DNA from 3 places in the Alishewanella sp. HH-ZS genome. Region 1 is predicted to be linked to each of the others. Evidence: predicted binding sites of a transcription regulator. Region 1 holds the regulator's gene; each other region holds the start of a gene.
What was found. The regulator LexA, encoded in region 1, represses DNA repair genes until DNA is damaged. The targets are predictions, from matches to a motif close to TACTGTATNNNNATACAGTA.
Positions count from the first base shown of each region.

Region 1 (7,350 bases):
TTGTAACGCTAATAGATCCCGCCATTGTTGTATCGTAACTGGCATCACTGACAATCTGCTGCCTTTTTGTGCAACAGGCAACTCAGCCATCTTAGCCGAGCTTTTAATTTTGTCCAGTGTTATTAGTCTGGGTAATTTGTTTACAAAACGCAAATCGACGGCGACCCAACGCGGTTGCTGCGGCGAGCTTTTCGCATCGTAATAAGGGCTACGGGGGTCAAATTGACTGGGATCAGCATAAGCTGCTCTGACCACTTCCGCAATTCCGGCCACACCAATGTCTTTGCAACTGGAATGGTAGATCAACACCTGATCGCCGACCACGACACCATCGCGCAGAAAGTTTCGCGCCTGATAATTGCGCACACCTTCCCAAACAATAGGGGTTGTCGGTGCGCGCGCAAAATCGTCAATACTGCATTCGCTGGGTTCAGTTTTAAATAACCAATAGTTCATTTTGCCAGGCTCCGGTAATTACGGCAGAATAACCCCTCTTGCTAGCGGAAAAGGTTACCGTATGAGTCAGGTACTTGCGAATTTATTATCACTGCTGAAACTTGAGACCATAGAGTTGGGCTTATACCGCGGCCAAAGTCAGGATCTGGGGTTTAAGGCGGTGTTCGGTGGTCAGGTGATGGGCCAGGCGCTATCGGCAGCCAAAGAAACGCTGCCCGAAGAGCGTAAATTACATTCGTTCCATTCGTATTTCTTACGCCCGGGTGATGCCAGCAAGCCGATTGTCTATGAAGTTGACAATATCCGTGATGGCAAAAGCTTTAGTACCCGCCGGGTCAGTGCCATTCAGTATGGTAAACCGATCTTCTATATGACGGCGTCATTCCAGGATGAGGAGCTGGGCTTTGAACATCAGCTCAACATGCCACAGGTACCGGGCCCGGATCAGCTGGTATCGGATCTCGATTTCTACCAACAGCATGCGGCGCAAATTCCGGAAAAGTTACGCAGTAAGTTTATCTGCGAAAAACCGATCGAAATGCGGCCGGTGGATTTTCAAAATCCGTTTTCGCCGGTGGTCAGTGCGCCAAAGCGTTATGTCTGGTTTAAAGCCAATGGCAGCATGCCAGATGATCTGCGGGTGCATAAATATCTGCTGGCCTATGCATCAGACTTTAACTTTCTGCCTACTGCTTTGCAGCCGCATGGTCGTTCTTTTATGGCGAAAAATATGCAGGTCGCCACTATCGACCATGCCATGTGGTTTCATCAGGATTTTCGTTTTGATGACTGGTTGCTCTACGCTGTGGATAGCCCGGCCGCATCCGGCGGCCGGGGTTTAGTGCAAGGCCAGTTTTTTACCCGCGATGGTAAACTGGTGGCGACCACTATCCAGCAAGGGGTGATCCGCGAGTATCAGGAGCCGGGTTGAGTGGTTGCGGCCTCCGGCATAATGCTGTGAATACTCTGTAACACTTCGCTACGCAACAACAAGTTAACGGTAGCCGCCAGCCGCGACAAGGCTGGCGTTGCCTGTAACCGGTTGTCCTGATCTGACTGACAGTAACCCTCCAGTTTTAATGCCTGGCTTAAGCCGGCAAACAGATTCTTGTCGTAGTATTCCGGCGCATTGATGCCATGCAAGGTTAGTAAACGTTGCGCCAGCTGATGGCTTTGCTGTTCCAGCTCTGGGCGCGGCAGCGGGCCATGCGCCCGCAGCAGGTTAAAGACCATGGCATAGCGCTGCAGCGTATGTTCGGCGTTGTGCGCCAGCAAATCTAACATCATATATTCGCGGCTGTGCTGCGGTGGTGCCAGATAATCTTCGCCGTCCTGTATTAATAACCCCTGCGCCTGCAGTTGTTGCACCTGTTGCCTGATATAGTGCTGCAGTGAGGGCACCTGCAAAAATAGCTCATGTTTTAACAGGCTATACAGTTGCTCGGCCAGGCTTTGCAATTCAGTCAAACTGAGTCGCTGCTGTCTGAGCACAGCTGAAGCCAGAATGGCCGGCAGAATAAACAGATGCAGAATATTATTCCGGTAATAACTCATCAGTATCGCTTGCTGCGGGCTTAGACTGACCAGTTCACCGAAACTGTCTGCCGTCAGCATGATTTTTTGCATCTTGGCCGCATGCTCCAGCATTTGCTCGGCACTTTGTTCTGGCAGGCTGACATTAGCATGATAGGGTACTGCTTGCTGCAGCGTCAGATAGGCTTGCAGCTGTTGCACCAGCTCTTGCCGGGTCAGGCTATGCTTATCGCTGGCCAGCAAACAGAGGGCAATCAGGTTAATGCTGTTCAATGCCGCCGCCTGATTGATATGCCGCATAATCTGCTCGGACAACTTGCCGGTCACCGGATTTAACCACTGCGGTTTAGGTGCTTCCAGTGGGTTAATTTCACTTTTCCACGCTGGCACTTGCTGGCTCAGATACTGGTTCAGTGAAATCGGCTCGCCAAAGTTGACATAGCCATAGCCATAATCGCGCAGATTACGGATTGCCTTCAGTACGCCAAACACCGATTCTTTTTGCTTACCTGAGCCCTGCAGTTCGCTAAGGTAGGTATTGACCTCCATCACATGCTCGTAACCCAGATACACCGGTACCAGCGTGACCGGGCGATCGATACCGCGTAGCATCGACTGTACTGTCATCGCCAGCATGCCGGTTTTGGGCTGCAACAGCCGGCCGGTGCGGCTGCGACCGCCTTCAGTGTAATACTTAACGGCATAACCTTTGATAAACAACAAACTCAGGTATTCACGGAATACGGCTGAGTAAAGCTTGTTGCCACTAAAGCTGCGTCGGATAAAGAAAGCGCCACCGCGGCGGAAAATGGTACCGGCTGGCCAGAAGTTCAGATTGATACCGGCCGCAATATGCGGCGGCACCAGGCCCTGATGATAGATGATGTAGCTAAGTAATAAGTAATCCATATGGCTGCGGTGACAGGGGACATAGACAATTTCGTGCCCTTTTTGTGCCAGCTCGCGCAGCTGATCGGCATTTTTTACCTTGATGCCGTAGTAGAGTTTTTGCCATAACCAGCTGAGGATACGGTCGCCAAAGCGTAGCGTCGAGGTGCGGTAGTCTGCGGCAATTTCCTGCAATAACTTGCGGGCTTCCTGCTGGGCCGCCTGATAACTGATGCGTTTAGTTTCGGCCTCGTCGGCAATGGCCTTTTTCAGCGCCGGTGAAGCCAATAACGCATTAAATAACTGATTACGTTGCATCAGTTTGGGCCCGGTTGCCGCCAGCCGTTGCCGGTAAAAGTGGATCCGCGACATCCGTAACAGTTTGCGCGCCGTTTCCGGTGCGGAACCAAACTGGGCCGCCATTTGTTGCAGATCCACGGGTTTACTCAGTCGCACCAGCGTATGGCGTCCGGAAATTAGCACAATAAGTAATTTTGCCAGCCAGTTTGGTGAGTGTGCTTCGCCAATCAGCCATTTAATGCTGTTCTCTTTACCCGGTGCCCGGCCCCATAAAATGGCAGCCGGCATTAACTGCGCTCTTAGCTCAGGCTGTGCCAGATGGGCGGCTAACAGTTGCTGGCCTTGTTGCAGGGCACGGGTTTTGCCGCGCCCGCCGATCAGCCGGTGTGGTTGCTCCAGAAACAGAGTGCGGGGCAACAGCTGTGACCCTAATTGCACCTTCGATAGCGGATCAGGTAATTGTAACTGCTGACATACCCGGCGTAAGGTTGCCAAATCACTGGCGGACTCAGTATGGCAGATATACAGCAAGGGCCGTCCGGGCTCGACTCCAAGCGCATGCAGCGGATTATCGGGCACAATTTTATATTTCACCAACAGCCGGATGGGCCATCGTAACAGTTTGGTAAACAGCTTAAAGCCTGACAACATAACCTTACTGACCTGAAAAAAATGGGCGCTAAGAATAGCATAGCTGATCATAGCAGCAAGTTTTGTTCGCGCTGAAAACTTGGCAAGGCCAGAAAGACTGTATATACTCACAGTAAATACTGTATGGGTAGCCAGCATGAACAGACCTCTTACTCCACGACAGGCAGAAATTCTGCAGCTGATTAAGGATTATCAACAGGAAACCGGTATGCCGCCGACGCGGGCAGAAATTGCCGTGCGGCTGGGCTTTAAGTCAGCTAACGCAGCGGAAGAACATTTAAAAGCTCTGGCCAAGAAAGGTGTGATCGCGATGTTACCCGGCACCTCTCGTGGGATCCGTTTACTGGAAGAGGACGCGCCCCCGGAGCAACTGGGTTTGCCATTAATTGGTAAAGTCGCCGCCGGTCAGCCGATCCTGGCAGCAGAGCATGTCCAGGATCATTACCAGATCGATGCCAACCTGTTTAAACCGCATGCTGATTTCTTATTGCGGGTGCAAGGTATGAGTATGCAGGATATCGGTATTCTGGATGGCGACTTACTGGCCGTGCACAAAACCCAGCAGGCGCAGCCAGGTCAGGTCATCGTCGCGCGGGTCGATGATGAAGTCACGGTAAAACGCTTTCAGCGCGATGGCCATCAGGTATTGCTGTTACCGGAAAATCCGGATTTTGAGGTGATAAAAGTTGACTTGCGGCAGCAATTTTTCGCCGTAGAAGGCTTGGCAGTTGGGGTGATCCGTAACGGTAGCTGGTTATAATTTATAAAATTTCTCAATAGCTTATTTTTAAAAGCGCTGGTATGACCTGTTGGTTTTATCGGCACTTTTGCATTTTAGGGGTTTACATAATCTTCATCCTGGATAATTCTTAGACGGTAGCCGGCGAAAAAATAACAACAGGTGTGCCGCTACTGATTTCAGCGCTAGCCTCGAAATCAACCCAAGAACAATAACAATAATAAATTGCGAAACTTATATCCCCGAATCTTTAAGGATGAAGGGTATAGCACATAGATTCGGTTGGGTGGGTAGTAAAAAAACCGTGTAGTTCTGTGTACTTGGTTTCTGCAATTTGCTTTGCAAATGACAGAGGAGAAGTACAGTGACAAACGCGCGTTGTCTGCTTTGGTCGCTGCCGACCCTGCTTTTTGCCGCATCGGCAAATGCATCAACATCCATGCCTTTAAATATGACCCGGGGCGTTACGGAAATTAGTCAGCAGGTTTATCAACTGCATATGACAATTTTCTGGATTTGTTGCGTTATCGGTGCAGTGGTGTTTGGGATCATGTTCTGGTCCATCATTCGCCACCGCAAAGCGCGGGGAGTGCAGCCGGCTCAGTTTCACGAAAGCACTAAGGTTGAAATTCTGTGGACCGCCATTCCGGTGGTGATTCTGATTGGTATGGCAATACCTGCCACCAAAACCTTAATCGCGATGGAAGATACCTCGGCTGCAGATGTCACCGTATTAGTGACGGGCTCGCAGTGGAAGTGGCATTACAAATATCTTGATCATGAGATCGAATATTTCTCCCTGTTGGCTACCCCACGTGAGCAAATTGCTAACAAGCTGGCCAAAGGCGAGAACTATCTGCTGGAAGTTGACCGGCCGCTGGTGATCCCAACCGGTAAAAAAGTTCGCTTTCTGATGACCTCTGACGACGTGATTCACTCCTGGTGGGTGCCTGCCTTCGCCGTAAAAAAAGACGCTAACCCCGGCTTTATTAATGAAGCCTGGACCCGGGTTGATGAGCCTGGCATTTATCGTGGTCAGTGTGCAGAGCTCTGCGGTAAAGATCACGGCTTTATGCCAGTGGTGGTGATTGCGAAAGAGCCTGCGGACTACCAGGTTTGGGTGGCACAGGAAGAGGCCCGGATTGCCGCAGCAAAGGCAGCAGAGCGTGAATTACTGGCAATGAGTATGGATATGGCAGAACTGATGACTACCGGTGAACGGGTGTATCAGGGTTGGTGTGTCGCCTGTCATCAGGCCAGTGGTAACGGTTTACCCGGCATCTTCCCGGCGATCCGTGGCAGTCAGCTGGTGCTGAATGACCGGCGCGCCCATATCGATATTATCGTCAATGGTAAACCCGGTACGGCGATGCAGGCCTTTGGCCGGCAGCTCAGCCTGAAAGAACTGGCCGCGGTCATTACCTATACCCGCAATGCCTTTGATAATAATACCGGTGACGCCGTGCAGGCTGCGGATGTATACGCTGTGCAGCAGGGTAAGGGAGAGTAAGCGATGTCAGCTATTACACATGAACACGAGCATGACCATGATCATGACCATAAGCCAACCGGGATAAAACGCTGGCTGTTTACTACTAACCATAAAGATATCGGTACCATGTATCTGGTGTTTGCTTTAGTGATGTTCTTTATCGGTGGCAGCATGGCGATGGTGATCCGGTTGGAACTGTTCCAACCCGGCATGCAGTTTGTTGAGCCGCAATTTTTTAATCAGATGACCACAGTACATGGTCTGATTATGGTGTTTGGGGCGGTGATGCCAGCCTTTACCGGCTTGGCGAACTGGATGATCCCGATGATGATTGGCGCCCCGGATATGGCGTTGCCCCGAATGAATAACTGGAGCTTCTGGATCCTGCCGTTTGCGTTTCTGATCCTGCTGCTGAGTTTGTTTATGCCGGGTGGTGGTCCGGATTTCGGCTGGACCTTCTATGCCCCGCTATCCACTACCTACAGTAATGACAGCACGGCGCTCTTCGTGTTTTCGGTACACATTATGGGGATTTCCTCAATTATGGGTGCCATCAACGTGATCGTCACCATCTGGAATATGCGGGCGCCCGGGATGACCTGGATGAAGATGCCGCTGTTCGTCTGGACCTGGTTTATCACCGCTTTCTTGCTGATTATGGTGATGCCGGTACTGGCGGGCGCTGTTACTATGGTATTGACGGATAAGTATTTTGGCACCAGCTTCTTTGATGCGGCCGGTGGCGGCGATCCGGTATTGTTCCAGCATATTTTCTGGTTCTTCGGTCACCCGGAAGTTTACATTATGATCTTGCCGGCATTTGGTATTGTGTCGGCTATCATACCGACCTTTGCCCGCAAGCCGTTGTTTGGTTATGCCTCTATGGTTTATGCCACCGCCAGTATCGCAGTCTTATCGTTCCTGGTTTGGGCGCACCATATGTTTACCACCGGTATGCCGGTATTTGCCACGCTGTTCTTTATGTATTGCACCATGCTTATTGCCGTGCCGACCGGCGTGAAGGTGTTTAACTGGGTCGCAACCATGTGGCGTGGTGCCATGACCTTTGAAGTCCCGATGATGTTTGCACTGGCCTTTATCGTACTCTTCACCATCGGTGGTTTTTCCGGTTTGATGCTGGCTATTACGCCGGCGGACTTCCAGTATCACGATACCTACTTTGTAGTGGCGCATTTCCACTATGTACTGGTATCCGGCGCGGTGTTCTCCATTATTGCCGCTGCCTACTACTGGCTACCGAAATGGACCGGCTATATGTACGACGAAAGAT
Region 1 is NZ_LZEJ01000005.1:35,283-42,632, reverse strand. Features, by position in the region: gene A9165_RS03175 (EVE domain-containing protein) at 1-456, opposite strand, end outside; gene tesB (acyl-CoA thioesterase II) at 518-1,387, shown strand; gene plsB (glycerol-3-phosphate 1-O-acyltransferase PlsB) at 1,372-3,828, opposite strand; gene lexA (transcriptional repressor LexA) at 3,965-4,588, shown strand; gene coxB (cytochrome c oxidase subunit II) at 5,007-6,077, shown strand; gene ctaD (cytochrome c oxidase subunit I) at 6,081-7,350, shown strand, end outside.

Region 2 (7,350 bases), on a different contig from region 1:
GCTCCGCTAGATGCGTTAAGTTCAGTGTACGGCGCGTGGCGATTAATGTCAGCTGGCAGCGCGAAGAAATCAGCGCATTCGCCTTTCTACAGCGCAACTTGTATAATACGTGCCCTTGTAACACTCAGGTGCTTGTTTTATGTCCACTGCTACTGCTCCCTTATCCCGTAAATCTGCTCCGGTAGCGCGGATGGCGCCTGAACGCGACCTGTTTTCCTATCCCAAATACTGGGCTGAATGCTTTGGTCCGGCACCTTTTTTACCGATGTCACGCGCCGAGATGGATAAGCTTGGTTGGGACAGCTGTGATGTGATCTTAGTGGTGGGCGATGCCTATGTTGATCACCCGAGCTTTGGTATGGCGGTAGTCGGCCGGATGCTGGAAGCCCAGGGCTACCGCGTAGGCCTGATTTGCCAGCCTGATTGGCACAGCAAAGATGATTTTATGCGCCTGGGTAAGCCGAACCTGTTTTTTGGTGTTTCGGCCGGCAATATGGACTCGATGATTAACCGTTATACCGCCGATAAAAAACTGCGGCACGACGATGCTTACACGCCGGGCGATATTGACGGCAAGCGGCCGGATCGGGCGGTGACGGTGTATACCCAGCGTTGTAAAGAAGCCTACAAAGAAGTGCCGGTGATTATCGGCGGTATTGAGGCCAGTTTACGCCGCATTGCGCACTATGATTACTGGTCAGAAAAAGTGCGTCGCTCGGTTATTTTTGATGCCAAGGCCGATATTTTAATCTACGGCAATGCCGAGCGGCCGCTGGTTGAAGTAGCGCATCGTATTGCGTCGGGCATACCTGTTAGCGAAATTCAGGATGTACGTGGCACGGCGGTTATTCGCAAAGAGCCGTTGCCGGGTTGGCGCGGCGTCGATTCCACCGCTATTGATAAAGTCGGTAAAATTGACCCTATCCCGAACCCTTATGGCGCCGATGATGTTGGCTGTAGCAGCTATTCCGAATTTGCCAAAGCCGGTATTGATTTAACCAAGCCCGCTGAGGTTGAAGCGAAGCCCATTATGGTGCAGGCGCCGCGGCAAAAGCCGTGGGAGCAAACGTACGTTAAATTACCGGCCTTTGAGCAGGTCAGTGTGAATAAGCCGCTGTATGCGCATGCGTCACGGATCTTACATCAGGAAACCAACCCCGGCTGTGCCCGAGCCATTATGCAGCGCCATGGCGATCGGCATATCTGGGTTAATCCGCCGGCGTTTCCGCTCAGTACTGCGGAAATGGATCTGGTGTTTGGTTTGCCGTATCAGCGGGTGCCACATCCGGTGTATGGCAAGGCGAAAATTCCGGCCTATGAGATGATTAAAACCTCGGTCAATATTATGCGTGGCTGTTTTGGCGGCTGCTCGTTCTGTTCGATTACCGAGCATGAGGGACGGATTATCCAAAGTCGCTCGAAAGAGTCGATTATGCAGGAAATCAAGGATATTCGCGACAAAGTTCCCGGTTTTACCGGGGTGATCTCCGATCTGGGTGGCCCAACCGCCAATATGTATCGGTTAAACTGTAAAAACCCGAAAGCCGAGCAAACCTGTCGTCGCCCCAGCTGTGTCTATCCGACGATTTGCGAGCACATGGATACCGATCAGAGCCCAACGGTTGAACTGTACCGTGAAGCCCGGAATTTACCGGGTATTAAAAAGGTACTGGTCGCCTCGGGGGTGCGTTACGATTTGGCGGTAGAAGATCCTAATTATGTCAAAGAGTTAGTGCAGCACCATGTCGGGGGCTATCTGAAAATTGCCCCTGAGCATACCGAAGATGGTCCTTTGTCGAAAATGATGAAGCCGGGCATGGGTGCCTACGACAAATTTAAAGAAATGTTCGACCGCTTTAGTAAAGAAGCCGGTAAAGAGCAGTATCTGATCCCGTATTTTATTGCCTCGCATCCGGGTACCACCGATCTGGATATGATTAACCTGGCGCTGTGGTTAAAGGCGCGCGATTTTAGGTTGGATCAGGTGCAGAATTTCTACCCCAGCCCAATGGCCAATGCCACCACCATTTATCATACCGAAATGAATTCGCTGAAAAATATCAATAAAGCGAATACCGAAGTGGTGCCGGTGCCCAAGGGCGAGCGGCAGCGCCGGCTACATAAAGCGATTTTGCGTTATCATGATCCCAAAGGTTGGCCGATAATTCGTGAAGCGCTGATCCGCTTGAAAATGCAGCACCTGATTGGCCGGGGTAAAGACTGTCTGGTGCCGCCGGAGAGCAAAGACGAGCAGCATCAAAGACCACAGCGCGGTGGTAAGCCGGCATTAACGCGGCATACCGGCTTAAACCCGGCCGAGAAAGCCACGGCCAAGTCAAATAACGCCACTGCGAAAGGAAACGCGAAAGCAGGACAAGTTGCGCCTAAACCGGCTAGCCAGGCACCGGCAAAGAGTAAAACCGCTCCCAAAGGTAAACCAATGGCAAAAGCAGGTCGTGCAGGTTAGCACGATCTGAATGCGGCTGCTGATATTGTTAGTTACGCTGAAACGCCGATTATAAAAGGCAAATTGTCATGAATTGGTCAATAAAAGTCCGTACACTCAGCCGTTTTCAACTTGCGTCATTGATGTCGTTTGTCTATTAAGCCGGAATACTTTGTCCATGAGAATTTTTGTATTTTTATTCAGTTTTTTATTACTCGCCTGCAGTAAAACGCCGGACAGCGTCACTGTAGCTGAGACTGAACAGAGTCTGCTGATTATTTCAATTGACGGTCTGCGTCATGACTACCTGAGTTTGCATCAGGCACCGATGTTAGCCGAACTGGCGGCGGGCGGTGTGCATGTCAAACAATTACAGCCGGTCTTTCCAAGTAAAACCTTCCCCAATCATTATTCACTGGTCACCGGTTTACACCCGGAGCGGCACGGTATTGTTGATAACTCGATGTATGATCCTGAGCATCAACGCCAGTTTGCGATGAGTATGGCGGATCAGGTTGCAGATGGTTTCTGGTGGCAGGGCGAGCCGATTTGGATCACGGCGGAATTGCAAGGCGTGAAGGCGGCCACTTATTTTTTCCCGGGCTCGGAAGCCGAAATTAAAGGTAAGCGACCCAGTTACTGGTTCCCCTATCAGCATAATACGCCAAACCGCGAACGTACCGAGCAGGTACTGGCCTGGCTGGCGATGCCTGAAGCCGAGCGGCCAAGAGTGATCACCTTGTATTTTAGTGATGTCGATAGTGCAGGTCATAACTATGGCCCGCGCTCAGAGCAGGTAGCTCGGGCTCTGGCCGAGGTAGATGCTGAGCTTACCTATCTGGTGCAAACCTTACGTGAGCGTGGTCAGGCGGAGCAGGTCAACCTGATCATCAGCTCCGACCATGGTATGGCAGAGGTCGATCAGCGCAAATATATTATTGCTGATGAGTTGTTTGATGGCAGTTTAGCGCAGAATGTTCGCTTTTCACGTGAAATCGTCAGCATTTTCCCGAAAGATGGCCAGGAAGAGCGGATGTATCAGCAAATTGCCGGGCGTTATAACCCAGAGCAGATGCGCCTGTACCGCAAGCATGAGTTGCCAGAACGCTTTCAGCATCAACACCATGCCCGCATCGCGCCGATTATTTTGCTGGCGGAGCAGCCCTGGATCTTTGTCCGGCGCAGCTTATTACCCGGTTTAAAGGCTGATCCGTCTTTCCTCAGAGCACGTGGCAGCCATGGTTATGACAATACCGAGCCGGATATGCAGGGAATGTTGATTGCCTATGGACCGGCCTTTAAACAACAGGCGACGGTAGCGCAATTAAGCATGGTCGATTTTTACCATGTGATGGCCAGGGTAGTGGGCCTGACACCGGCGCCTAATCAGGGTGATCCGCGCGCGTTATCGCTGTTATTGCGGGACTAAGCGGATGCATTGCGCGCACTTTGTTGCTGGCCGTTGTCAGTCCTGCCAATGGCTGGCGATGCCTTACGCTGAGCAGTTGGCATTAAAGCAGCAACAACTGTTGCAGTTAGTCTCTCCTTTGGCGCCGCTGGAGATCCTGGCGCCGGTGGCAAGTCAGCAACAGGCGTGTCGTTATAAAGCCAAGATGGTGGTGCAGGGCAGCTGTGAAGCGCCGCTACTTGGGATCATTAATCAACAGGGGCAGGCAGTTGATCTCGCCGATTGTCCTTTATATCCGCCGGCCTTTGCAGCCGTTTTTACGGTGATTAAGCAATTGATTAGCCGCGCTCAGCTTACCCCGTACGATATTGCCGCCCGCCGCGGCGAGCTCAAGTATGTGCTGCTGCAGCAAAGTTATCATAGTGGTCACTTTATGCTGCGTCTGGTACTGCGTTCAAAGAACTGTCTGGCGGCGTTGCAAAAGCATTTACCCTGGTTATTGGCAAGCTTACCGGCGTTGTCGGTGGTCAGCGTTAATTTACAGCCCAAGCCGGCAGCACTGTTGGAAGGGCCGGAAGAAATCCTGTTAACAGAGCAGGCTTTGCTGCGTGAGCAACTTAATCAGGTACCGCTGTATTTAAGCCCGCAGAGTTTTTTTCAGATCAATCCTGAATTGGCGGCCCGACTCTATGCCACTGCTGCAACCTGGACGGCGGAACTCACGCAACAAGGCGTGCCGATCCGGCACCTCTGGGATCTGTTCTGTGGCGTGGGCGGTTTTGGTTTACATTTGGCCAGCAATGAAGTGGCGCTGACCGGGATTGAAATTGCGCCCTCCGCCATTGCCAGTGCTAAGCAGGCCGCGGCTGAGCTGGGGTTAACCCAGGTCGATTTTAGGGCGCTGGACTCCGCTGCTTTTGCCACGGCGGCGGTTAGCCCACCGGATCTCCTGGTCGTGAATCCACCCCGCCGCGGCTTAGGCGTCGAGCTGGTGACGGCGATTAAACAGCTGGCCCCCGCTTATATTATTTATTCCAGCTGCAATGCCAATAGTCTGGCAGCGGACTTGACCCTGTTGGATAACTATCAGTTACTGCGGGTGCAACTTTTTGATTTATTTGCCCATAGTAGTCATTACGAAGTGCTGACCCTGTTACAGCAGCGGGCTAAAACCGCCTGATCCGCTTTTGTAAACCTGCTAACCACTCACCTTTGCCTGCAGCCGGCAGCCTGTGAGCACTCTATGGGTGCTTGCATTTTTAACACCAGCAAATATACTGTATGTATAAACAGTATTTGGTGGTCTATGCACAGCTTACTTGAACAACTGACGCAGCGGCAATGGCTCTGGCAAGGTTCAGCCTTACCTGCTGCCGGTCAGCAGCTAAGTTCCGGTTATGCCGAATTTGACCGGCAACTGGGTGGCTGGCCGGCGTCCGGTTTGCTGGTATTGCAAAGTCAGCCGGCAATTGGCGAGTTGCGTTTACTGTTACCCTTATTCAAACAACTGCAGCAGCAAGGCCTGCTGGGGCTGATTAATCCGCCGCAGTTACTCCAGGCTGAGCCGTTGGCAGCACAGGGGATTAACCCGTCACAGTTGCTGTTGCTTTCCGGTGTCAGTGAAACGGATGCACTCTGGGCTGCAGAGCAGTTATTACAAAGTGGTTTATGTCGTCTGGTCCTGCTCTGGCAGGGGACGCTGGCGCGCAAGGCAGCACGCCGTTTACAGCTGGCAGCTCAGGCGCAGCAGGCGTTAGTGCTGCAACTGACCACGCAACAGCCGGAATTAACGCTGCCTTTAGCACTGGCGCTACAGCTACTGCCACAGCCTCAAGGTTTGCAGCTTAAAGTGTTAAAGCGCCGTGCCGGCTGGGCCGGGCAACAATTTTATCTTAACTGGCAAGATGAATGGCCTGAGCTTTATCCGGTACTGAGCCGCACCCAGACAGCTCTGGCTGAGACCGCCTGAGGGCTTTGTCATGCGCTGGCTTTATCTATATTTCCCCAGCCTGCAACTTGATCAACTGGCAGTGCAATATCCGGCACAGCCGATGGCGCTGGCATGTCCGAAACGACATCAATTGCTGGGGGTTAATGCACTGGCAGCGGCAGCCGGGGTCAAGGTCGGGCAAAGTGTGGCAACGGCCGTGTTACTGTGCCGTGAGTTACAGCTGTTTAGTCCTGAGCCGGCACGGGTAAAGCAGCTGCTGCAGCAACTGGCGGAGCGGTTATATCAGGTGACAGCCGATCTAGCGCTGCAGCCGCCGGATGCCTTGCTGATCCGGGTGAGTAGCATGCTTAAACTCTACCCGGATCCTGCCCGTTACTGGCAGCAACTCCAGCTGCAACTGGCAGACTGTCCCTATCAATATCTGGCTGCAGCGGGGCAAACTCCGCTGGCTGCAAAATTACTGGCCCGCTCCGGGCAGGCCGAGCTGTACTTAACGCCAGCGGCAGAGCAGGCCAAGCTGGCACTTTGTCCGTTAACTGCCAGCGATCTGCCGGCGGCTAGCATTGAGCAGTTAGCCCGGTTGGGGATCCGGCAGTTAGGTCCGTTGCTGGCATTGCCGGCAGCGGAGTTAGCCCGGCGTTTTGCTAAGGATGTGCTGCATTATCTGGATGCGTTAACGGGCAGAGCTGTGCAATTACCACAATTTTACCGACCCCGGCTGCAATTTAATTGTGAATTACAGCTGCATTATGAAATTACTGAAAGTCCACAGTTATTAAAGCCGTTACAGCCATTGTTACAGCAACTGCAGCAGTTTTTACGCCGGGCCAACTTATTGTGTCAGCGTTTGCAGCTTACTCTACAGTTTCGCCAGCATAGCCCCTTACCTCTGCAGATCCGCGCCCGGGCCGGTGAAGCCTGCGCCGCAAACTGGCAGCAATTAGTGTCCCTGCACCTGGCGCAGCTGCAGCTGCCAGAGCCGGTGTATGCGCTGCAATTGGCGGCAACAGACTATGTACCCGATCAGCGCGCAAGTTGTAATTTACTGGCACAGCGCTCACAGCCGCTGAGCAAAGCACAACTGCTCAGTGTGCTGGTGGCCCGCCTGGGGGAGCAGGCGGTGGTGACACCGGTGCTAAACCTGAGTCACTGGCCGGGGGCAGAGTCATCGGTATCAGCAGTAGCGGCGCTGCCGGCATTGAATGCGGCGCTTTGTTATCAACTCAGACCTATTTTACAACTGCCCAAAGCCCTGCCTTTAACCGAGGCGGTGACGCTGTTAAGTGGTGCCGAGCGTTTGGAGCAACTGTGCTGGCAAAGTGGCACCTTATTGCAGCGGGATTATTATCTGGCCCGCACTGAGCAGGGGCAGCGGTGGTGGGTATACCGCACACCGCAGCAGCAATGGTATCTGCAAGGCTGGTTTAGCTAAGGGGGGCCGATGAGCGAAACGTCAGCGGCAGCGCCGCCATCCGAGGCCGTGGCCTACGCGGAGTTATTTTGCCGCTCGAACTTTAGTTTTTTACAAGGCGCTTCCTCGCCGGA
Region 2 is NZ_LZEJ01000011.1:110,021-117,370, reverse strand. Features, by position in the region: gene A9165_RS06505 (YgiQ family radical SAM protein) at 191-2,467, shown strand; gene A9165_RS06500 (ectonucleotide pyrophosphatase/phosphodiesterase) at 2,625-3,875, shown strand; gene rlmC (23S rRNA (uracil(747)-C(5))-methyltransferase RlmC) at 3,880-5,034, shown strand; gene imuA (translesion DNA synthesis-associated protein ImuA) at 5,161-5,823, shown strand; gene A9165_RS06485 (DNA polymerase Y family protein) at 5,834-7,237, shown strand; partial or broken gene A9165_RS06480 (error-prone DNA polymerase) at 7,247-7,350, shown strand, end outside.
Region 2: the regulator LexA is predicted to act here: its motif matches at 5,130-5,149, upstream of imuA (translesion DNA synthesis-associated protein ImuA).

Region 3 (7,350 bases), on a different contig from region 1:
GTGCCACCGTCGCCGGCCGACTATATCAGCAAGGTGGTGGAACGTTTAAAAGCCTATCCACAGCTGGAGCTGATTATGGAGCCGGGCCGGGCCATTATGGCCAATGCCGGTATCCTGCTGACTAAAGTCGAGTTTTTAAAGCCTGGTCAGGAAAAGCACTTTGCCATTGTTGATGCAGCGATGAATGATTTAATCCGGCCGGCTTTGTACAGCGCCTGGATGAATATCGTGCCGGTGGTACTGAATAACAGCTTGCCACGACAAAACTATGATGTGGTGGGCCCGGTGTGCGAAACCGGCGACTTCCTCGGTAAAGATCGGGAATTGGCGATTGCCGAAGGTGATTTACTGGCAGTTCGCTCTGCTGGCGCCTATGGTTTTACCATGAGTTCTAACTACAACAGCCGGCCGCGCGCCGCTGAAGTGATGGTAGACGGCCAGCACTGTCATCTGATCCGCCAGCGTGAACAATGGCAGGATCTGTGGCGTGGTGAGCAGGTGATCAGCAGTTAATCTTAAGGGCGCTATGTTACTTAACTTCAGCAAGATGCACGGTCTGGGCAATGATTTTATGATGGTAGATGCCGTCAGCCAGAACATTTTCCTGACCAAGGAGCAGATCAAGCAGCTGGCCGATCGCAATTTCGGCATTGGTTTTGATCAGCTGTTAATGGTCGAACCGCCTTATGATCCGGATCTGGACTTTCACTACCGCATTTTTAATGCCGACGGCTCCGAGGTTGAGCAATGCGGCAATGGTGCCCGTTGCTTTGCGAAATTTGTGCGCTACCGTGGCCTGACCAATAAAACCAAGATCAATGTCAGCACCAAGTCTGGCAAGATCACGCTTTATGTCGAGCAGGATGGTCAGGTGACCGTCAATATGGGCGTGCCACAACTGGAACCAGCACGGGTGCCTTTTAAAGCACAAAAGCAGGAAGCAACCTATATTTTACTGAGCGAACAGCAAACCGTATTCTGCGGTGTGGTGTCGATGGGTAATCCGCATGCGGTGCTGGACGTGCCAGATCTCGATACGGCGCCTGTACGCACTCTGGGACCGGAGCTGGAATTGCACGAGCGGTTTCCGGAAAAAGCCAATATCGGCTTTATGCAGGTGCTCAATCCGCAGCATATTAAACTGCGGGTATGGGAGCGCGGAGCCGGCGAAACGCTGGCCTGTGGCACCGGTGCCTGCGCGGCAGTGGTGGTTGGCCAGTTACAAAAGAAACTCGCGCAACAAGTACGGGTGGATTTACCGGGCGGTAGCCTGCAGATCCGCTGGAATGGACCTGGCCAACCGGTAAAAATGACCGGCCCGGCTGAACATGTTTTTGATGGACAACTGACGTTATGACCGACACCCTGATAAAAAGCCAGGAACTGGTTGCTGCTTCGGCAGTGGCTGATTATCTGCAACAACACCCGGACTTCTTCCAACATTATCCGGAGCTGCTGCCATTGTTGCGCCTGCCGCATCAGCAACGCGGCACCGTATCGCTGGTCGAGCGCCAGCTGGAGCTGCAACGCGAAAAAATCCACCTGTTACAGGAAGATATTACCCGTTTAATGTCGGTAGCCCGCCAGAATGAACATATTTTTCTGGCGTTAAATGCCTTGCATATCGCGGTGCATCAGGCCAAGAACCTCACTGATGTGCAACAGGCATTACAGGCCTTTGCCGATGCTATGCCGCAGGTGAAATATTGCCGTTTGCTCGGGCTGGAGCAGCCAGGTGCTGATCTGAGCCCCTATCAGCTGCTGCTAAGCCGTCGTCTGCAACAACAGCCGGTATATCTGGGCCGGCTGAATAAAGAAGAACAGCATGATATCTTCCCGGCCAAGGTGCATTCAGTGGCCTTGCTGCGGATTGACCAACAAGACACGCCACTGGCGATCCTGGCCTTTGGCAGCGAGCTGGATGATCATTTCCAGCCCGAGATGGATGTCTTATTCCTGCGCCACCTGGTGACCTTACTGGCACTGGTGCTGCCTGCTTATGTCAACGCCTGAGCTACCGCTGCACTGGGCTGAACCGGTGCAGCAGTTTCTCAACTACCTGAAGCACGAACGTGGCTATAGCCCGCAAACGCTGAGCAGCTATCAGCAGCAACTGACAAAACTGGGCCTTGCGCTGCATGCTGAAGCAGCCAGCTGGTTTGTGCTCAGTGAACAACAATTGCAGCGACAATTTTTACGCTTCCGCAAAAGCGGCCTCAGTGCCCGCTCACTGAGTCTGGCGGCCTCAGCACTGCGCAGTTTTTACCGCTACGGTATCAGCCAGCAGTGGTTAAGCCAGAACCCGGCCGATTATCTCAAGCTGCCAAAACCGGACAAAACCCTGCCCAAACAGCTGGAAATTGAACAAATCAGCCAGTTGCTGAGCTTTGCCAGCCACGACGATATTCTGGCTTGTCGCGATAAAGCGATGCTGGAGCTGTTTTATTCTTCCGGCTTGCGGCTGACCGAGCTGGTTGCACTGAATTTGCCGGATTTACAACTGAGCGAAGCCTTAGTGCGGGTTACCGGTAAGGGCAATAAGCAACGCCAGTTACCAGTTGGCCGGATGGCGCGCTCGGCGCTGCGCGAATGGCTGGTGCAGCGCCCGGCGCTGTTAGGTGCAGATACGCCAGTCACCGATCAACAGGCACTGTTCTTAAGTATCGAGCGGCAGCGTATTTCACCGCGCCAGGTCAGAGAACGGGTTTTACACTGGGCTAAACAACAAGGCTTGGGGCAACAGTTACATCCGCATATGCTGCGTCACTCTTTTGCCAGCCACTTATTGCAATCCAGTGGCGACCTGCGCGGCGTACAAGAGCTATTGGGCCATGCCAATCTCAGCACCACCCAGGTGTATACCCACCTGGATTTTCAGCATCTGGCCAAGGTTTATGATAGCGCCCATCCAAGGGCCAGGAAGAAATAATGCAATTATTTAAAGCTTTACAACCTATTTCGGTGTTGTCTTTCGATTTAGACGATACCCTGTACGATAACAAACCGGTGATTGCCGCCGCCGAAGCCGCCATGCTGCACAGTCTGGCACAGCATGCCCCGCTCACCCGCGGTTACGACAGTGATTTTTGGTGGCAGCAGCGCCGTTTACTGGCCAAGGCCACACCGGAGATCCGCCATGATTTAGGCCGTTGGCGTCTACTGGGTATTGAAGCCGGTTTAGTCAGTTTAGGCTTAAGCCAGTGTGAGGCGGGTGAGATTGCCGAACTGGCTTATAGCGCATTCTGGCAGGAACGTACCAATATCAAGATCAAGCCAGAAGTCAAAGCGCTGCTAACGGCGCTAGCCAGCCGTTATCAACTGGTTGCGATCACCAATGGCAATGCCTGTATTCAGAAAATGGGCTTGGGCGATTTATTTGAGTTTAGTCTGCAAGCCGGCCCGGATGGCCGGATGAAACCGTACGCCGATTTATTTCTTACCGCCGCCAGCCGGTTACAGGCCGCGCCACAGCATATTCTGCATATCGGCGACAGCCACCGTGCCGATGTGATGGGCGCGCTAAATGCCGGTTGCCAGGCCGCCTGGTTGGATTATTTCCAACAACAGGTTTCAATATTACCGCATCTTCGGATCACTCACTTGCATATGTTAGATTCTTTGCTGTAAGAGGACTTATCGTAAAGTCCTCTATATTAAATGACTTATACTCAACTACTATGTCAGCTACCTACACGTCATTTTAACACTGCATCTCGTCTCTACTGACGTGTCTTTGCATTCCGTTGACTGTGTACAGCTATATCTTTCTCGAAGGTTAAATGCTCGCTCAAGAAAGTCACGCAGGTCATAATTACTTGCATTACCCCAATTATGTTCGATTCCTGCTGAGAACAAATTCTGGTCAGGATCATGGCGAAGAATGCCGTCCGCGGCTTCATATGTGTTCTCAGCAACCAACTTGATAACTTTATAGGAGCCGTCCGTCACTTTTAACAATGAAAAAATCGAGGGCTGACGTAATTGACTGGCATGCCGATATTGGAAGTCTGCCGCGTTGTGACTATCTCTGGACAAATTTTGATATAAATTAACCGCTGCATCAGTACTTTGCAACGCGCTTTCTACCTCTCTACGTATGTTGCCTCTCCTTCCTTGTGTAACCTGCTCAACATCTTGCTGAACAGATAGGCTCATCGTGCTGCTTTTATCATCAGAGTAGATTTCGTTACAACCGCGACTATCACAACAAACCTCCAGAGTTGGGTCACAAGGTAAGATTACTTTTTCATACAAACGATTTTCCAGCAGGGCATTCCTAAAAGCCCATAACGACTCTTGCAGCACATCATTATCAGATACTGCACAATTCACTAGACATTTGAGCACAAAATCATAATGAGCAAACATGAGCTGCCCAGTTGCGCGAGATTTAACCCGAGATATCACAACTTGCTGCTCCGTATTTACTGCATCCAGAAAATAGGCATTTAGCTTGTCATATTGATAATGGTTACACTCAGGAGTGTTTTGTTTGCTGAGTACGAAACAGGGATCACTTGCAGCGTTTGAAAAAAAACTGATGGCAAATGAAAAATATAAAGTAACTAAAATTAGATATTTGATAGGACCTTTCATTCATTTCCTCCATGACTAAATCCGTATTTTTTATCTAGTTGACAACAAACTATTAACAATACAAACAAACAGTAACGTTCATAAAGGCTAAAGTCAAGACAATTTAAGAAAAAGATTGAAATTTCGCGTTGCGATTACCGCACTCAAAAAGGAGATTGGTTAACTTTAATGCCTGCCGTGGCCGGTAACTATCCTGCCGCATCTACGCTTGACAGCGCTGGCACAGCTTGCCGCCCTTCTGGATGCTAGCTAGCACGCGGTTTATGTTGACGAAAGCCGGCCACAATCCAACTGAGTATCAGATAGATTAATAGCGGTGGTAGTGTCGCTAATACCAAAATAAAAATCAGGTTTTGTCGCTTAGCCTCGGTAACTTGAGTAAGTTGCGCTTGGTAGTGAGCCAACCATTGTTCCGGGCTTAAAGGTGAACCAACAAGAATTTGTTCAAATACCCCTCCATCATCAGAGACTATCGTATCTTGCTGCGCCTTTTGATAACGCTCTACTGTTGCTTGTAGTTCAGCAATGCTGCTTTCGGCAACAGTAAACTGGGAATATGCGATATAAGCCAGATAACTTAGCCAACTAACAACGATGACAATATAGATTCTCTGCCATCCATTTAAACCTTGCATTAATTTACTCCCTTAAATTTCCATGCGTACCATTTTAGTTGGCCAACACAACAAGGTGTTTGTATTCTTTATTTGCCCAAAAATTAACAACTTGAACCTATCATATAAATACCACCCTCTCAAGGCGCACGATCTGTACACCTATTACCCTATTTGGATAAAGGCTTTCTAAAACATCTCAGGAAGATAGTAACTGGTTATTTATCCACTAAATCACCCCCTCTGACTTGGCGCCCCGCTGCTGGCTGTTATAATGCCCCGATACTAAGTAAACGAGGCCAACTAATGGATGTTTCTTACCTGCTGGACGGGCTAAATGATAAACAACGCGATGCGGTAGCGGCACCCCCGCAACATATGCTGGTACTGGCCGGAGCCGGTAGTGGTAAAACCCGAGTGCTGGTGCATCGCTTAGCCTGGTTAATGCAGGTAGAGCGGGTTGCGCCCTACAGTTTGCTGGCCGTCACCTTTACCAATAAAGCGGCGCAGGAAATGCGCGCCCGGATTGAAAGCACCATTGGCGTCAGCCTGAATAATCTGTGGATGGGTACCTTTCATGGCCTGTCACATCGTATGCTGCGCGCCCATTATCAGGAAGCCGGTTTACCGCAAGGCTTTCAGATCATCGATTCAGACGATCAGTTACGGCTGGTGAAGCGGGTATTAAAAGCGCTGAATCTGGATGAAAAGCACTGGCCAGCCAAACAGCTGCAGTGGTTTATCAATGCCCGTAAAGATGAAGGCCAACGCCCGGGTATGCTGGACGCCGGTGGTGATTACAGCCTGGCGCAAATGATTAAGATCTATGCCGCGTATCAGGAAATGTGTGATCGCGCCGGTCTGGTCGATTTTGCCGAAATCTTGCTGCGCAGCTTTGAGCTGTTAAAGCAGAATGCCGAGGTGCGCGGCCACTATCAGCAGCGTTTCCGCCATATTCTGGTCGATGAGTTTCAGGATACCAACGCTATTCAGTATCAGTGGCTGCGATTGCTGGCCGGCAGCAGCGCTAAGGTAATGATTGTCGGTGACGATGATCAGTCGATCTACGGTTGGCGCGGCGCCCGCGTTGAAAATATCCAGCAGTTTTTAAAAGATTTTGACGGGGCGGATACCATCCGCCTGGAGCAAAACTATCGCTCCACTGCCACAATTCTGAAAGCTGCCAATGCGGTGATCAGCAATAACCAGAGCCGGCTTGGCAAAGATCTGTGGACCGACGGTAGCGAAGGCGAAAGTATTTCGCTGTATACCGCCTTTAACGAACTGGATGAAGCCCGCTTTATCGTCAGCCGCATCCGCGACTGGCATAACAAGGGTAATCCTCTGACCGATACCGCCATTCTGTATCGCAATAACGCCCAGTCGCGGGTGTTGGAAGAGGCGTTAATTCAGGATGGTTTACATTATCGCATCTATGGCGGCCTGCGCTTCTATGAGCGGCAGGAAATTAAAGATGCGCTGTCTTATCTGCGGCTGATTAACAACCGTCAGGATGACGCGGCGCTGGAGCGGATTATCAATACGCCGGCCCGCGGTATCGGTGATACCACCCTGGATAAAGTACGGCAGCAAGCACGCGCGCAGGGCCAGACGCTGTGGCAGGCATTAGAGCAACTGTTGCAGCAAAAGCAGCTTAGTGGCCGTGCGGCGAATGCTATCGCGCAATTTATGCAGTTAATTGGCCAGTTGGATGCTGAGCTGACCGAGCTACCACTGCACGAGCAAGCCGAACATGTGATCAAACAATCCGGGCTCTATGCCATGTATCAGGCGGAAAAAGGCGAGAAAGCCCAAACCCGGATTGAAAACTTAAACGAGCTAATCACCGCCTGCCAGAACTTCGACAGCCCACTTTTGGAAGAAATGAGCCCGCTGTCGGCGTTTTTATCTCAGGCGGCGCTGGAAGCGGGTGAATATCAGGCGGAAGAGCATTCCGATGCGGTGCAGCTGATGACATTGCACACCGCAAAAGGCTTGGAATTCCCGTTGGTATTTGTGTGTGGCCTCGAGGAAGGGCTGTTTCCCAGCCAGCAGAGTGGCGATGACCCGGTAAGGCTAGAGGAGGAGCGACGTCTTTGTTATGTCGGCATGACCCGCGCTATGCAAAAGTTGTATTTAT
Region 3 is NZ_LZEJ01000031.1:4,341-11,690, reverse strand. Features, by position in the region: gene lysA (diaminopimelate decarboxylase) at 1-513, shown strand, start outside; gene dapF (diaminopimelate epimerase) at 527-1,357, shown strand; gene A9165_RS12340 (DUF484 family protein) at 1,354-2,013, shown strand; gene xerC (tyrosine recombinase XerC) at 2,000-2,929, shown strand; gene A9165_RS12330 (HAD-IA family hydrolase) at 2,929-3,627, shown strand; gene A9165_RS12325 (hypothetical protein) at 3,685-4,596, opposite strand; gene A9165_RS12320 (hypothetical protein) at 4,842-5,231, opposite strand; gene uvrD (DNA helicase II) at 5,517-7,350, shown strand, end outside.
Region 3: the regulator LexA is predicted to act here: its motif matches at 5,423-5,442, upstream of uvrD (DNA helicase II).